Regions from separate parts of the Streptomyces sp. NPDC047515 genome, predicted to be linked through region 3. Evidence: predicted binding sites of a transcription regulator. Region 3 holds the regulator's gene; each other region holds the start of a gene.
What was found. Region 3 encodes HrcA, which represses chaperone genes, less so after heat shock. Its sites were predicted from a motif close to TTNGCACTCNGNNNNNCNGAGTGCNAA; they were not measured.

Region 1 (5,282 bases), on a different contig from region 3:
AGGCCGAGGTGCTGTTCACCTGCTGGGGCGTGACTCCGCTCACCGCCGAGGTGCTGTCGGCCGCGCCCCGGCTGCGCGCCGTGGTGCATGCGGCGGGTTCCGTGAAGCACCACATCACCGACGCCTGCTGGGAGCGCGGGCTCGCCGTCACCTCGGCGGCCGGGGCCAACGCGCTGCCCGTCGCCGAATTCACCCTCGCCGCGATCCTCTTCGCGGGCAAGCGGGTCCTGAGCTCCGCGGACCGCTATCGCACCCTGCGCGCCGACCACGACTGGCTCGCGGAACTCAACGGCTGGGGCAACTACCGCCGTACGGTCGGTATCATCGGCGCCTCCCGCATCGGCCGGCGCGTGATCGAGCTGCTGCGCCCCTTCGATCTGGACGTCCTGCTGTACGACCCGTACGTGGACGGGCCGCAGGCGGCTCAACTGGGCGTACGGCTCACCTCGCTCGACGAGCTGTGCGCGAGCAGCTCGGTCGTCTCGGTGCACGCGCCGCAGCTTCCCCAGACGCGCCATCTGATCGGCGCGGCTCAGCTGTCGGCCATGGCGACCGGGACGACGCTGATCAACACGGCACGGGGTTCGCTGGTCGACGAGGAGGCACTGCTGCCCGAGCTGACGGCCGGCCGGCTGCACGCGGTGCTGGATGTGACGGAGCCCGAACTCCCGCCCGCGCACTCGCCGTTGTACGACCTGCCGAATGTACTGCTCACGCCGCATGTCGCGGGTTCGCTGGGCGATGAGCTGCACCGGATGGCCGACCAGGCGCTGGACGAGACGGAACGGTACGTACGGGGTCTGCCCTTCGCGGACCCGGTGCTGCCGGAGGTGCTGCCGCACTCGGCCTGACGCGGGCTCCATCCCCTGCCCGCACCTCCCGGCGGCATCCCCGGCCCGGGAACGCCGCACATGCCGAGGCCCGGTACCCCGCGACGGGGTACCGGGCCTCAGTGTCCGGGTGGAGCTACACGCTGGTGCCGTGACCGGCGACGATCGACAGGGCGAACGTCGCCGGGAGGGGCACTAGTGCGAGTGACCGTGGCCGTGACCGGCCTCGGCCTCTTCCTCGGCCGGCTTCTCGACGACCAGCGTCTCGGTCGTGAGCAGCAGCGACGCGATGGACGCGGCGTTCTCCAGCGCGGAGCGGGTGACCTTGACCGGGTCGATGACGCCGGCCTTCACCAGGTCGCCGTACTCGCCGGTCGCGGCGTTGAAGCCCTGGCCCTTGTCGAGCTCGGCGACCTTCGAGGTGATGACGTAACCCTCGAGGCCCGCGTTCTCGGCGATCCAGCGCAGCGGCTCGACCGCGGCGCGGCGCACGACCGCGACACCGGTGGCCTCGTCGCCGGTCTTGCCGAGGTTGCCGTCGAGGACCTTGACGGCGTGGACGATGGCGGAGCCACCACCGGAGACGATGCCCTCCTCGACCGCGGCGCGGGTCGCGGAGATGGCGTCCTCCAGACGGTGCTTCTTCTCCTTCAACTCCACCTCGGTGGCGGCACCGACACGGATCACGCACACGCCGCCGGCCAGCTTCGCGAGGCGCTCCTGGAGCTTCTCGCGGTCCCAGTCGGAGTCCGTGGCCTCGATCTCGGCCTTGATCTGGTTGACCCGGCCCTTGACGTCGCCGGGCTCGCCGCCGCCGTCCACGATCGTCGTGTCGTCCTTGGAGACGGTGACGCGGCGGGCGGTGCCCAGCACGTCCAGACCGGCCTGGTCGAGCTTGAGGCCGACCTCCTCGGCGATGACGGTCGCACCGGTGAGGGTGGCGATGTCGCCGAGCATGGCCTTGCGGCGGTCACCGAAGCCCGGGGCCTTCACCGCGACGGCGTTGAAGGTGCCACGGATCTTGTTGACGACGAGGGTCGACAGCGCCTCGCCCTCGACGTCCTCGGCGATGATCAGCAGCGGCTTGGAGCCACCGGCCTGGATGACCTTCTCCAGCAGCGGGAGCAGCTCCTGGATCGAGCCGATCTTGCCCTGGTGGATCAGGATGTACGGGTCGTCGAGGACGGCCTCCATACGCTCCTGGTCGGTCACCATGTACGGGGACAGGTAGCCCTTGTCGAAGGCCATGCCCTCGGTGAAGTCGAGGTCCAGACCGAAGGTGTTGGACTCCTCGACGGTGATGACACCGTCCTTGCCGACCTTGTCCATCGCGTCCGCGATGAGCTCGCCGACCTGCGGGTCCTGCGCGGAGAGCGCGGCGACGGCGGCGATGTCGCTCTTGTCGTCGATCGGACGGGCGGTCGCGAGGAGCTCCTCGGACACGGCCTTGACCGCGGCGTCGATGCCCTTCTTCAGGGCGGCCGGGGAAGCACCCGCGGCGACGTTGCGCAGACCCTCGCGGACGAGCGCCTGGGCCAGCACGGTGGCGGTGGTCGTACCGTCACCCGCGACGTCGTTGGTCTTGGTCGCCACTTCCTTCACCAGCTGGGCGCCGAGGTTCTCGTACGGGTCGTCGAGCTCGACCTCGCGCGCGATGGTGACACCGTCGTTGGTGATGGTGGGAGCGCCGAACTTCTTGTCGATGACGACGTTGCGGCCCTTGGGGCCGATCGTCACCTTGACCGTGTCGGCAAGCTTGTTGACGCCGCGCTCAAGGGCGCGACGGGCGTCCTCGTCGAACTTCAGAATCTTCGCCATGGGAGCTGAGCTTTCCTCTCAAATGAACTGCGCCCCCGACCGCCCGGCTGGTTAGTTCGCAGGGGGCCAGGGGCGCAGAACAGAAGCAAACGTGGGTGAATTACTTCTCGATGATCGCGAGAACGTCGCGAGCCGAGAGGACGAGGTACTCCTCGCCGTTGTACTTCACCTCGGTGCCGCCGTACTTGCTGTACAGCACGACGTCGCCGGTCTTGACGTCGAGCGGCAGGCGCTCGCCGTTCTCGAAGCGGCCCGGGCCCACGGCCAGGACGACGCCCTCCTGGGGCTTCTCCTTGGCGGTGTCCGGAATGACCAGGCCGGAGGCCGTGGTCTGCTCGGCGTCGAGCGGCTGGACCACAATGCGGTCCTCGAGCGGCTTGATCGCAACCTTGGTGCTGGCGGTCGACACGATCCGGTCTCCCCCTTCGGAGATCTCACGGGGTTAAGAGTCTTTGGGTGGCGACCAGGTGGATCCGTCGTCGCGGGTGCCGGACCTGCCAGTCGCCAGTACTGCTGGCACTCTCCAGTGGCGAGTGCCAGCACCGAGACTATGACCGGGATTAGCACTCGGTCAAGCGGAGTGCCAATTCGGCCAGTCGTGGCGTGCCGGAAGCCCTGCCCGCCCCCGCCGCTTCCCACCCCCGGACCACGGACCGCACAACAGTCCGGGCAACAGTCCGGGCAACAGTCCGGGCAACAGTCCGGGCAACAGTCCGGACACCATAAGGACAACGCGGGGGCGGACCGAACCGTTCCGTACGACCGTGGGTTCATGCTCGAACCTCCGCGCGGACCGTCGAACCCGCCGCCGCCCCGCCCCTGGGCCACGCAGCACCCCTCTCGCACCGTGAACGGCTGCCTCGACGTGCTGCTGGGTCTGCTGCTGGTGGCCCTGGAGGGGCTGATCTGCGCGGTCGCCGCCTACTCCCTGACGGTCTCGCGACTGGACCTCGGCGGCCGGGAGGCGCCCGGTCCGCCGCCGATGGACTGGACACCCGTCCTCGTCTTCGGCGGGATCGCCGCGGTGATCTCCCTGTTCGCCGTGGTCCTGATCCGCTCGAACTGGCCCTGGGCGGGTGGCATCCAGGTCCTGGCCGCACTGCTGCTGTGTCTGGTCACAGTACTGACCGGGCACGAGGACTACCGCCGCGCGCACCCGGCACCGGCCCCCGCACCCTCGTACGATCCCGGCCGGTCCGGCCACCAGTGCCTCAGCGGCGGCGACAACCACGAGTGCCTGGACTCCGGCGGCTGAGGGCAGGCGACGACGACCAGCGACCCCGGCGCCCCGTGATCGCCGCGCGGACGCGCCCGCGGGCCGGCCTCGGGCGCCGGCCGCGGCCGGGTCATCTTCTGCGCGGCCTTGCGGCCCAGCCGTTCGATCGGATCCACCGACTGCGCGCACGCGGTGGTGGCGGTCAGCAGCGCACCGGCTGTCAGCAGTCCGGCGAGCAGCCGGTGCGCCCTTCTCATACGTAGTCCTCCAGCCGGGCCACGGCGTACCCCTTGTCCGTGATGGTCTTCATGACCGCGCGGACCAGGTCGGTCATGCTGCCGCTCCACTCCTTCCGGCCGCGGAAGTGCGTGAGGATGATGTCGCCGGGGTGCAGGTCCTGATCCTCCTCGCGCCATTCCATGTGGTCCGGGAACGCCTCCTCGTTCCAGAGCGGCACGGCCTTGATGCCGCAGGACTTCGCGATGCGGAGCGTGTCCCCGTTGTAGTTGCCGTACGGCGGGCGGAAGAGGGTCGGACGCTTGCCGAACTGCTTCTCGATGATGTCCTGCTGGCCGCAGATCTCGCGCCTCTGCCCGCTGTAGGAGAGGCCGGGCAGGTAGGGGTGGTTGAGCGTGTGATTGTTGAGGGACACGCCCAGCCGCTGCGCCTCGCCGAAGTACCCGTAGTTGTCGCTCACCTCGTAGTCGCTGAGGAACGCGCTGTACGGGATGTCCAGCTCATCCATCATCCGCAGCAGTTCGGGGTCCTTCTCGGCACCGTCGTCCATCGTCAGGAAGACGACCCGGTCCTTGGTCGGGACGGTGGTGAACACCGGCGGCAGCGAGTCGTCGCCGCCCTTGACCTCGAATCCCTCCCGGGTGGTGAGGTGCGGCTTCACCGCGGGCGGCGGGGGTGCGACCAGCGGCGGCCCGCCCAGTCCCCACTTCTTCGCGAGGGCCGCCCGCACGGCCGGGGCGAACTTCGCGTTCTCGTGGGATCCGGCGGGCGCGCGGCCCTGTTCGGCCGGTCGCCCGGGGCCCGCCTTCCGTCCGGGAGCGCCCGGGTGTCCGGCGGAGGGTCGGGCCCGGTGCTCGGCGTCCGCGTCACCCCGGTCGCCGGCCGCGGACGCGCAGCCCGAGCCGACGGCGGCGAGCAGGAGTAGGGCCAGGACCACACGGGCCGGCCGGTCCGCGCCGGGAGCCCGGCGCGCACCGGCGTCGAGCGTGCCCGATTCTCGCCTTTCCATGTTTAATTCATCCTTTTGTCGTATAAGTTACATGACGTCGCATCCTGCCAGCCCGTGACGGACCCCGGGGTGCGACACCGCCGCCGGGTCCGCCGGTCAACCCGGCTGGCTCACAATGGGACGGGTGAACGCTCTCGCCCCGAACGACCCGAACGCCCCGAACGACCCGCCG
Region 2 (5,282 bases), on a different contig from region 3:
CGCACCTTCTCGACGACGACGCCGCCCTCAAGACCACCGTTGACGGCGATCTGCTTCAGCGGGGCCTCCAGCGCCAGCTTGACGGCGTTGGCGCCGGTCGCCTCGTCACCCGAGAGCTCCAGCTTCTCGAAGACGGCCGAGGCCTGGAGCAGAGCCACGCCACCACCGGCGACGATGCCCTCCTCGACGGCGGCCTTGGCGTTGCGCACCGCGTCCTCGATGCGGTGCTTGCGCTCCTTGAGCTCGACCTCGGTCGCGGCGCCGGCCTTGATGACGGCCACGCCGCCGGCCAGCTTCGCGAGGCGCTCCTGGAGCTTCTCGCGGTCGTAGTCCGAGTCGGAGTTCTCGATCTCGGCGCGGATCTGGTTGACACGACCCTGGACCTGGTCGCTGTCACCGGCACCGTCGACGATCGTGGTCTCGTCCTTGGTGATGACGACCTTGCGGGCGCGGCCGAGCAGGTCGAGACCGGCGTTCTCCAGCTTGAGGCCGACCTCCTCGGAGATGACGGTGCCACCGGTGAGGATGGCGATGTCGCCGAGCATGGCCTTGCGGCGGTCACCGAAGCCCGGGGCCTTGACGGCGACGGACTTGAAGGTGCCACGGATCTTGTTGACGACCAGGGTCGACAGGGCCTCGCCCTCGACGTCCTCGGCGATGATCAGCAGCGGCTTGCCGGACTGCATGACCTTCTCCAGCAGCGGAAGGAGGTCCTTCACGTTGCTGACCTTGGAGTTCACGATCAGGATGTACGGGTCGTCGAGGGACGACTCCATGCGCTCCATGTCGGTGGCGAAGTACGCCGAGATGTAGCCCTTGTCGAAGCGCATACCCTCGGTGAGCTCCAGCTCCAGACCGAAGGTCTGGGACTCCTCGACGGTGATGACGCCTTCCTTGCCGACCTTGTCCATGGCCTCGGCGATGAGCTCGCCGATCTGGGTGTCGGCGGCGGAGATGGAGGCGGTCGAAGCGATCTGCTCCTTGGTCTCCACGTCCTTGGCCTGCTCCAGGAGGGCGGCGGAGACGGCCTCGACGGCCTTCTCGATACCCCGCTTGAGGGCCATCGGGTTGGCACCCGCGGCAACGTTGCGAAGGCCCTCGCGGACGAGCGCCTGGGCGAGAACGGTGGCGGTGGTCGTACCGTCGCCGGCGACGTCGTCCGTCTTCTTGGCGACCTCCTTGACCAGCTCCGCACCGATCTTCTCGTACGGGTCCTCCAGCTCGATCTCCTTGGCGATGGAAACACCATCGTTGGTGATCGTGGGGGCACCCCACTTCTTCTCAAGGACGACGTTGCGACCCTTGGGGCCAAGGGTGACCTTGACGGCGTCGGCGAGCTGGTTCATGCCGCGCTCGAGACCGCGCCGGGCCTCCTCGTCGAACGCGATGATCTTGGCCATGTGAAGTGGTCCTCCCGGACAGGGGTGGATTTCTCCGGACCGAGTGGCGCCCGCGACGGACGGCCTGCGTGACCGGTGGTTCCTTGCCCCACCGGACCTGCGGGCCTCACCGGCCCGGTCCAAGTTCTGTCACTCTCACCTGGAGAGTGCTAACGCAATGATTAGCACTCGACCCCCGAGAGTGCAAGCGTCCCCCTCGGGATGTGGACAACGACGACTCCGCGCGGAGGGCCCGGACACGGACGCGCGGAAGGCCCGGACGCGGACGCACGGAGGGCCCGTACCCCAGGGGTACGGGCCCTCCGTGCGCGAGTGGTGTCGTTGGCCGACCGCGTCGAGCTCAGCCGACGGCGAGCTTGACCATGTCCGCCTGCGGCCCCTTCTGGCCCTGCGAGATCTCGAACTCAACTCGCTGACCCTCTTCAAGGGTGCGGTACCCGTCCATCTGGATCGCGCTGTAGTGGACGAAAACATCCGCACCACCGTCGACCGCGATGAAGCCGTACCCCTTCTCCGCGTTGAACCACTTGACGGTGCCCTGAGCCATGCCTAACTCCCCTATTACTGGCCCTTGCGCAGGACCGCACTTCGCGGACCCGGGTCAGAACTCACCCTCCGACAGGAGAGGGTGTGTGCGCCGGAACGCGTCGACCGCGGCCGAATGTATCTGCCCAACTGCCCTCTGCAACAGGTCAATCGGACGAGAATTCCGGGCAGCGCCGAACGCCCGAATATGTGGAATTCATGGGATTCCCGGGCAAGTCGGGCCGGGCAAAAGTGACTTATGGCGCAAGGAGATCGCACACTTTGGCTGCATCTTGTCGCGACCCGGCGCATTCTCATATGCGGGCGGCACGGGCAGCTGGGGGGACTTCCCACACTGTACCGCGCTCAACCATGCAGAATTGCCCCCTCCGCTTCTCTCGCAGAGGGGGCAATTCCTATAACGCTGTGCAGTCGGACGCAGGGTCAGCAGCCGCCCGCGACGGCCGGGATGATCGAGATTCCGGCGCCGTCCGGCGTCGCCGTCTCCAGACCGCCCTCGAAGCGCACGTCGTCGTCGTTGACGTACACGTTCACGAAGCGGCGCAGCTTGCCCTGGTCGTCCAGGACGCGGGCGGCGATGCCCGGGTGGTTCTGCTCCAGGGACTCGATGACCTGGGAGAGGGTCGAGCCCTCGGCCGGGACCTCGGCCTGGCCGCCCGTGTAGGTGCGGAGGATGGTGGGGATACGGACCTTGACGCTCATGGTGGGTGCCTTCCTTCGGTCTCGGGTGGTCAGCTGGTGGCGAGGCCGGCGGCGCGGAACGCGTCCAGGCTCGGCCGGATCGTCGCGGTCGCCTGCGAGGTGGCGGCCACCGCGTCCAGGGTCTTGAGGCCGTCGCCCGTGTTGAGCACGACGGTGGTCAGCGCCGGGTCGAGCAGACCGGCCTCGATCAGCTTCTTCGTCACGCCGACCGTCACCCCGCCGGCCGTCTCCGCGAAGATGCCCTCGGTGCGCGCCAGCAGCTTGATCGCCGCGACGACCTGCTCGTCGTCGACGTCCTCGACCGCGCCGCCGGTGCGGCGGGCGATGTCCAGGACGTAGGGGCCGTCGGCCGGGTTGCCGATCGCCAGGGACTTGGCGATGGTGTTCGGCTTCTGGGGCCGCACGACGTCGTGACCGGCCTTGAAGGCGGTGGAGACCGGGGAGCAGCCCTCGGCCTGGGCGCCGAAGATCTTGTACGGCTTGTCCTCGACCAGGCCCAGCTTGATCAGCTCCTGAAGACCCTTGTCGATCTTCGTGAGCTGCGAGCCGGACGCGATCGGGATGACGATCTGGTCGGGCAGCCGCCAGCCGAGCTGCTCGCAGATCTCGTACGCCAGGGTCTTGGAGCCCTCGCCGTAGTACGGGCGCAGGTTGACGTTGACGAAGCCCCAGCCCTCGCCGAGCGGGTCGCCGATGAGCTCCGAGCAGAAGCGGTTGACGTCGTCGTAGTTGCCCTCGATGCCGACCAGCTCACCGCCGTACACCGCGGCCATGACGACCTTGCCCTGCTCCAGGTCGTGCGGGATGAACACGCAGGAGCGGAAGCCGGCGCGGGCGGCGGCGGCGCCCACCGCACCGGCGAGGTTGCCGGTGGAGGAGCAGGAGAGGGTGGTGAAACCGAAGGCGCGGGCGGCCTCGACGGCGATCGCGACGACGCGGTCCTTGAAGGAGTGCGTCGGGTTGCCGGAGTCGTCCTTGACGTACAGACCGCCGGTGACACCCAGCTCACGGGCGAGGTTGTCGGCCTTGACCAGCTTGGTGAAGCCGGGGTTGATGTTGGGCTTGTCCGCGACATTCGCGGGAACCGGCAGCAGCGGCGCGTACCGCCAGATGTTGTCGGGTCCGGCCTCGATGCGCTTCTTCAGCTCGTCCGGGGAGCCGGTCGGCAGGTCGTACGCCACTTCGAGCGGCCCGAAACAGGACGCGCAGGCGAAAAGGGGGCCGAGTTCGAAGCGCTCGCCGCATTCGCGGCAGGAAAGCGCCGCGGCGGGGCCGAGGTCGACGGCGTCGGTGGAAGAATCGGTGCTTACTGCAACAGTCTGCGCAGCCATGGAGGCGAGGCCCTTTCTCCTCATCTTCCTCGCGGCGCGTTTCGCCACGAGACGGAATTGGCACCTTCCCCACCTGACCTCGCGGTCGGCGGGAGGGTTGCCGGGACTTCAACGGGCCGTTCCCTCAGTCCCTCTGGATGAGCGCTGTGGCACCGGATCGACGATCCGGGCGTTTATTGGCGGACTGACCCCGACATGCGACGGCCATCCGCGTTGTTCAAGACTGTAACCGAAGCACCGGACAGTTGAGATAGCCGTCCGAACCGCGAGATGGATCACATACAGGGAGTATCGACCGTGCTGGAAGAGGTCGAAAGCTGGCTGGCCAGGCGTTCCTGGTCGGCCGCCGACCGCCCGCTGGACCGGCTCCTCGCCGCCAAGGAGCCGGGCCGCGGGAGCGTGAGTGTGGTACTGCCCGCGCTGAACGAGGAAGCGACGGTCGGTGAGATCGTCGCGACGATCCGGCGCGAGCTGATGGAGAAGGTCCAGCTGGTCGACGAACTCGTGGTGATCGATTCCGGTTCCACGGACGCGACGGCGAAGGTGGCCCGGGAGGCCGGTGCGCGGGTGGCGCACCGGGACGACATACTCCCGCGGATACCGGCCGTGCCCGGCAAGGGCGAGGTGCTGTGGCGGTCGCTCCTGGTGACCGGCGGTGACATCGTCTGTTTCGTCGACGCCGACCTGAAGGAATTCTCGGCCGATTTCGTCTCCGGCATCGTCGGCCCGCTGCTGACCGATCCGGACGTGCGGTTCGTCAAGGCGATGTACGACCGCCCGCTCGGCGACACGGCGGGGCAGGGCGGCCGGGTCACCGAGCTGGTGGCCCGTCCGCTGCTCAATCTGCACTGGCCGCAGCTGGCCGGCTTCGTCCAGCCGCTGGGCGGCGAGTACGCGGCGCGCCGCTCGCTCCTCGAACAGCTGCCCTTCCCCGTCGGCTACGGAGTGGAACTGGGCCTCCTGGTCGACGCGCTGCACACGGTGGGCCTGGACGCGCTGGCCCAGGTGGACGTGGGGGTCCGCAAACACCGCCACCAGGACGGGCAGGCGCTGGGCCGGATGGCGGCGGCGATCTACCGGACCGCCCAGCTCCGGCTGTCCCGCGGCCACCTCGTGCGGCCTTCGCTCACCCAGTTCGAGCGCGGCGAGGACGGCTTCGTGCCGCGCACCCATCCGGTGGACACCGAGGAGCGCCCGCCGATGCGCGAGATCGAGGAGTACGTTTCGCGCCGCGCGGCCTGACGTCGCCTGACTTCGCACGTTTGGGCGGTTCGTGATCGGGCTAGATTCCGCAACATGGTCT
Region 3 (5,282 bases):
CGAGCGGATCCTGCTGGAGCTGCGGCTCGTGGACGGCTGCCCGCTGTCGCTGCTGGCACCGGCGGGGCTGGCCGCGGCGGGGCGGGCGGTGGAGGACGGGTTGCTGGAACGCGGGCCGTACGGGGAGGGGCGGGCGGTGCTGACCTTGCGCGGGCGGTTGCTGGCGGATGCGGTGGTGCGGGACCTGGTGGACTGAGGGGCGGGCGTGGGGCGGGGCCCGGCCCTGCTCCCAGCCCTCCCCGGACCCCGGAGAAGCTACTCGGGCCGCGCCGTCACGAAATCGATCAAATGCTCCACCGAGCCCAGCAGCGCCGGCTCCAGGTCCCGGTACGAGCGCACCGTGGAAAGGATCCGCTGCCAGGCCGCCCCCGTGTTCTCCGGCCAGCCCAGCGAGCGGCACACGCCCGTCTTCCAGTCCTGGCCGCGCGGCACCACCGGCCAGGCCGGAATGCCCACGGACGACGGCTTCACCGCCTCCCACACGTCGATGTAGGGATGGCCGACCACCAGCACGTTCGCGTCCGAGACCTGGTCCGCGATCCGGGACTCCTTGGAGCCGGGGACCAGGTGGTCGACCAGGACGCCGAGCCTGGCGTCCGGACCGGGGGAGAACTCCCGCACGATCGCCGGGAGGTCGTCGATGCCCTCCAGATACTCGACGACCACGCCCTCGATCCGCAGGTCGTCACCCCAGACCCGCTCGACCAGCTCCGCGTCGTGGCGGCCCTCCACATAGATGCGGCCCGCCCGCGCCACCCGGGCGCGCGCCCCGGGGACCGCGACCGAACCCGAGGCCGTACGCGTGGGGCGCACGGGACCGGCGGCCGACGGCCGTACCAGCGTGACCACCCGGCCCTCCAGCAGGAAGCCGCGCGGCTCCATCGGGAACACCCGGTGCTTGCCGAAACGGTCCTCCAGGGTCACGGTCGGCCCCTGGGCGGTCTTCTCACAGCGGATCACCGCACCGCAGAATCCGGTGGAGACCTCCTCGACGACCAGATCGGGCTCGGCGGGGACCTCGAGAACGGGGGCGGACCTCTTCCACGGCGGGGTCAGGTCCGGCTGGTAGCTGCGCATCGGATGACGATAGGACGACACCACCTCACGACACGCCGAAGAGGGCGGCCAGCCGGTCGCGCTGGGCCCTGACGAACACCGCGTCCACCACCGCCCCGTGCCCCGGGACGTACACCGCGTCCTCGCCGCCGAGCGCCAGCAGCCGGTCCAGCGCGGCCGGCCAGCGGGACGGCACCGCGTCCCGGCCCGCCTGCGGTTCGCCGGATTCCTCGACCAGGTCGCCGCAGAGCACCACCGTCGGGGCGCCGGGGACGAGCGCCACCAGATCGTGGCCGCTGTGGGCGGGGCCCACATTCGCCAGCAGCACCTGACGGCCGCCACCCAGATCGAGGGTCCACTCGCCGCACACCTCGTGGTGCGGAGCCACCAGCACACCGGTGGCCTCCACGGCGTCGCGCTCGGACACCCCGTGGCGCACCGCGTCGGCGCACAGCTCGTCCGCCCCGCGCTTCAGCAGCCCGGCCATGCCGACCGCTCCGTACACCTGGGCGCCGGAGAACGCCGCGGTGCCCAGCACGTGGTCGAAGTGAGGGTGGCTGAGTGCGATATGCGTCACCCTCCGGCCGAGCAGGGCCTGTGCCTGGGCCCGCACTTCCGCCCCCTCGCGGAGCGTCGATCCGGTGTCGTAGAGCAGCGCGCCGTCCGTTCCGGCCACCAGTGCGACCGTCGCATCCCACCCGGGAAGCCGCCGTCGGCCCACTCCGTGACCGAGTCGCTCCCAGCCGAACTCTTCCCAAGAGGCGTTCATACCGCGACGCTATCCGCAAAAGACCTGCACGGTCTCGCGGCAGCGTGGCCGGTCGCCCTTGCTAGGCCCCCACTCGACCGCCGTACACTGGCCGGGGGATTGCTGGCACTCACGTCGACAGAGTGCCAGGAGAATTCCCGGGAAAGAAAAACAGGAACGGCCCGAGAACCACCGAGGACAGCTGGAGGTGTGCGCGATGCTCAGCGAACGCAGACTCGAAGTGCTGCGCGCCATCGTCCAGGACTATGTCGGCACCGAGGAGCCCGTCGGCTCCAAGGCGCTCACCGAACGGCACAAGCTGGGGGTCTCCCCGGCCACCGTCCGCAACGACATGGCCGTGCTGGAGGACGAGGGCTTCATCGCCCAGCCCCACACCAGCGCGGGACGCATCCCGACGGACAAGGGCTACCGGCTCTTCGTCGACAAGCTCGCGGGCGTCAAGCCCCTCTCGTCGCCGGAACGTCGCGCCATTCACAACTTCCTCGACGGCGCGGTCGACCTCGACGACGTCGTGGGCCGCACCGTTCGGCTGCTCGCGCAGCTGACCCGGCAGGTCGCCATCGTGCAGTACCCCTCGCTGACCCGGTCCACGGTGCGGCATGTGGAACTGCTCTCGCTGGCGTCCGCCCGGCTGATGCTCGTGCTGATCACGGACACCGGCCGGGTCGAACAGCGCATGATCGACTGCCCCGCTCCGTTCGGTGAGATCTCTCTCGCCGATCTGCGGGCCCGGCTCAACAGCCGGGTCGTCGGACGCCGTTTCACGGATGTCCCGCAGTTGGTGCAGGACCTGCCGGAATCCTTCGAGAGCGAGGACCGGGGAACCGTGTCCACCGTGCTCTCCACCCTGCTCGAAACCCTCGTCGAGGAGACGGAGGAGCGGCTGATGATCGGCGGCACCTCCAACCTCACCCGGTTCGGGCACGACTTCCCCGTGATGATCCGGCCGGTGCTGGAGGCATTGGAGGAGCAGGTCGTGCTGCTGAAGCTGCTCGGCGAGGCCAAGGACTCGGGCATGACCGTACGGATCGGGCACGAGAACGCCCACGAGGGGCTCAACTCCACGTCCGTCGTCGCGGTCGGCTACGGTTCGGGCGACGAGGCAGTCGCCAAACTCGGCGTGGTCGGACCGACCCGCATGGACTACCCCGGAACGATGGGAGCGGTACGCGCAGTGGCACGTTACGTCGGACAGATCCTGGCGGAGTCGTAAGTGGCCACGGACTACTACGCCGTACTCGGCGTGCGCCGCGACGCATCTCAGGACGAGATCAAGAAGGCATTCCGGAGGCTCGCCCGTGAGCTGCATCCGGATGTGAACCCCGATCCGAAGACCCAGGAGCGGTTCAAGGAGATCAACGCCGCCTACGAGGTGCTGTCGGACCCGCAGAAGAAGCAGGTCTACGACCTCGGCGGCGATCCGCTGTCCGCCTCCGGCGGCGGTGGCGCGGGCGGATTCGGACAGGGCGGCTTCGGCAACTTCTCCGACATCATGGACGCGTTCTTCGGTACGTCGTCGCAGCGCGGACCCCGTTCGCGCACCCGGCGCGGCCAGGACGCGATGATCCGGCTGGAGATCGATCTCGCGGAGGCCGCGTTCGGCACCACCAAGGACATCCAGGTCGACACGGCCGTCGTCTGCGCGACCTGCAACGGCGAGGGCGCCGCGCCCGGCACCTCCGCCCAGACCTGTGACATGTGCCGCGGCCGCGGTGAGGTCTCCCAGGTCACCCGGTCCTTCCTGGGCCAGGTCATGACCTCGCGGCCCTGTCCGCAGTGCCAGGGCTTCGGCACGGTCGTGCCGACCCCCTGCCCGGAGTGCGCCGGAGACGGCCGCATCCGCTCGCGGCGCACGCTCACCGTGAAGATCCCCGCCGGTGTCGACAACGGCACCCGCATCCAGCTCGCGGGCGAGGGCGAGGTCGGCCCCGGCGGCGGCCCGGCCGGCGATCTGTACGTGGAGATCCACGAGCTGCCGCACTCGGTGTTCCAGCGCCGCGGCGACGATCTGCACTGCACGGTCACCATCCCCATGACGGCGGGCGCGCTCGGCACCAAGGTGCCGCTGGAGACGCTCGACGGCCTGGAGGAGGTCGACATCAGGCCCGGCACCCAGTCCGGCCAGTCCGTCCCGTTGCACGGACGCGGCATCACGCATCTGCGGGGCGGCGGGCGCGGCGATCTGATCGTGCACGTCGAGGTGATGACCCCGACCAAGCTGGACCCGGAGCAGGAGCGACTGCTGCGGGACCTGGCGAAGCTGCGCGGCGAGGAGCGGCCCACCGGCCAGTTCCAGCCCGGACAGCAGGGGCTCTTCTCCCGGCTCAAGGACGCCTTCAACGGCCGCTGACGGTCTCCGCACACCCTTCCTGAACGCCGGACGGGCTCGCTCGCCGAGCCCGTCCGGCGTTTAAGGGCAAAATGGACCGCAGGCCGCGCACGCCGAGGCGTGCGGGACGTGACACGATGCGGTCATGTCATCCGTGTTGACCGATCTCTGCCGGTATCCGATCGTGCAGGCCCCGATGGCGGGTGGCGCGTCCTGTCCCCAGCTTGTCGCCGCCGTCGCCGAGGCGGGCGGGCTGGGTTTCCTCGCCGCCGGGTACAAGACCGCGGACGGCATGTACAACGAGATCAAACAGCTGCGCGGGCTGACCGGTCAGCCCTTCGGCGTCAATCTCTTCATGCCGCAGCCGGGGCTCGCCGACCCGAGCGCCGTCGAGGTGTACCGGCACCAGCTCGCCGGTGAGGCCGCCTGGTACGAGACCCCGCTCGGCGAACCGGACTCCGGCGGCGGCGACGACGGCTACGAGGCGAAACTCGCCATCCTCCTGGAGGACCCGGTGCCGGCCGTCTCGTTCACCTTCGGCTGCCCGACCCGCGACACCCTCGACGCGTTCGCCGGAGTCGGCACGTACACGGTGGTGACGGTCACCACGCCCGAGGAGGCCCAAGTCGCGCAGTGGGCGGGCGCCGACGCGGTCTGCGTCCAGGGCACGGAGGCGGGCGGCCACCAGTCCACCCACCGGGACGATCCGCAGACCGACGGCACCGGGACAGGACTGCTCTCCCTGGTGGCCCAGGTCCGCGAGACGGTAGAAGTACCGATCATCGCCACGGGCGGGCTGATGCGCGGATCCCAGATCGCCGCGGTGCTCGCCGCGGGCGCGGAGGCGGCGCAGCTCGGCACGGCCTTCCTCGTCTGCCCCGAGTCCGGGGCGCATCTGCTGCACAAGCAGGCACTGACCAACCCGCTGTTCGTACGGACCGCCCTGACCCGGGCGTTCTCCGGCCGCCCGGCCCGGGGGCTGGTCAACCGCTTCGTGCGTGAGCACGGCCCGTACGCCCCGGCCGCCTACCCGCAGGTCCACTATCTGACCGCCGGGCTGCGCCAGGCGGCGGCCAGGGCCGGGGACGCCCAGGGCATGGCGCTGTGGGCGGGGCAGGGGCACCGGAT

Region 1: the regulator HrcA is predicted to act here: its motif matches at 3,209-3,235, upstream of groES (co-chaperone GroES).
Region 2: the regulator HrcA is predicted to act here: its motif matches at 1,562-1,588, upstream of groL (chaperonin GroEL).

The regions. Positions count from the first base shown of each region.
Region 1 is NZ_JBEYTM010000003.1:159,610-164,891, reverse strand. Features, by position in the region: gene ABZ826_RS03685 (hydroxyacid dehydrogenase) at 1-851, shown strand, start outside; gene groL (chaperonin GroEL) at 1,026-2,648, opposite strand; gene groES (co-chaperone GroES) at 2,749-3,057, opposite strand; gene ABZ826_RS03670 (DUF6234 family protein) at 3,421-3,903, shown strand; gene ABZ826_RS03665 (polysaccharide deacetylase family protein) at 4,118-5,110, opposite strand; gene ABZ826_RS03660 (class I SAM-dependent methyltransferase) at 5,226-5,282, shown strand, end outside.
Region 2 is NZ_JBEYTM010000010.1:10,161-15,442, reverse strand. Features, by position in the region: gene groL (chaperonin GroEL) at 1-1,400, opposite strand, end outside; gene ABZ826_RS10980 (cold-shock protein) at 1,741-1,947, opposite strand; gene ABZ826_RS10975 (MoaD/ThiS family protein) at 2,370-2,648, opposite strand; gene thrC (threonine synthase) at 2,678-3,979, opposite strand; SAM riboswitch class I at 3,997-4,123, opposite strand; gene ABZ826_RS10965 (glucosyl-3-phosphoglycerate synthase) at 4,277-5,221, shown strand; gene ABZ826_RS10960 (trehalose-6-phosphate synthase) at 5,276-5,282, shown strand, end outside.
Region 3 is NZ_JBEYTM010000001.1:266,673-271,954, forward strand. Features, by position in the region: gene hemW (radical SAM family heme chaperone HemW) at 1-196, shown strand, start outside; gene ABZ826_RS01115 (DUF3097 domain-containing protein) at 256-1,077, opposite strand; gene ABZ826_RS01120 (MBL fold metallo-hydrolase) at 1,103-1,825, opposite strand; gene hrcA (heat-inducible transcriptional repressor HrcA) at 2,022-3,038, shown strand; gene dnaJ (molecular chaperone DnaJ) at 3,039-4,175, shown strand; gene ABZ826_RS01135 (nitronate monooxygenase) at 4,300-5,282, shown strand, end outside.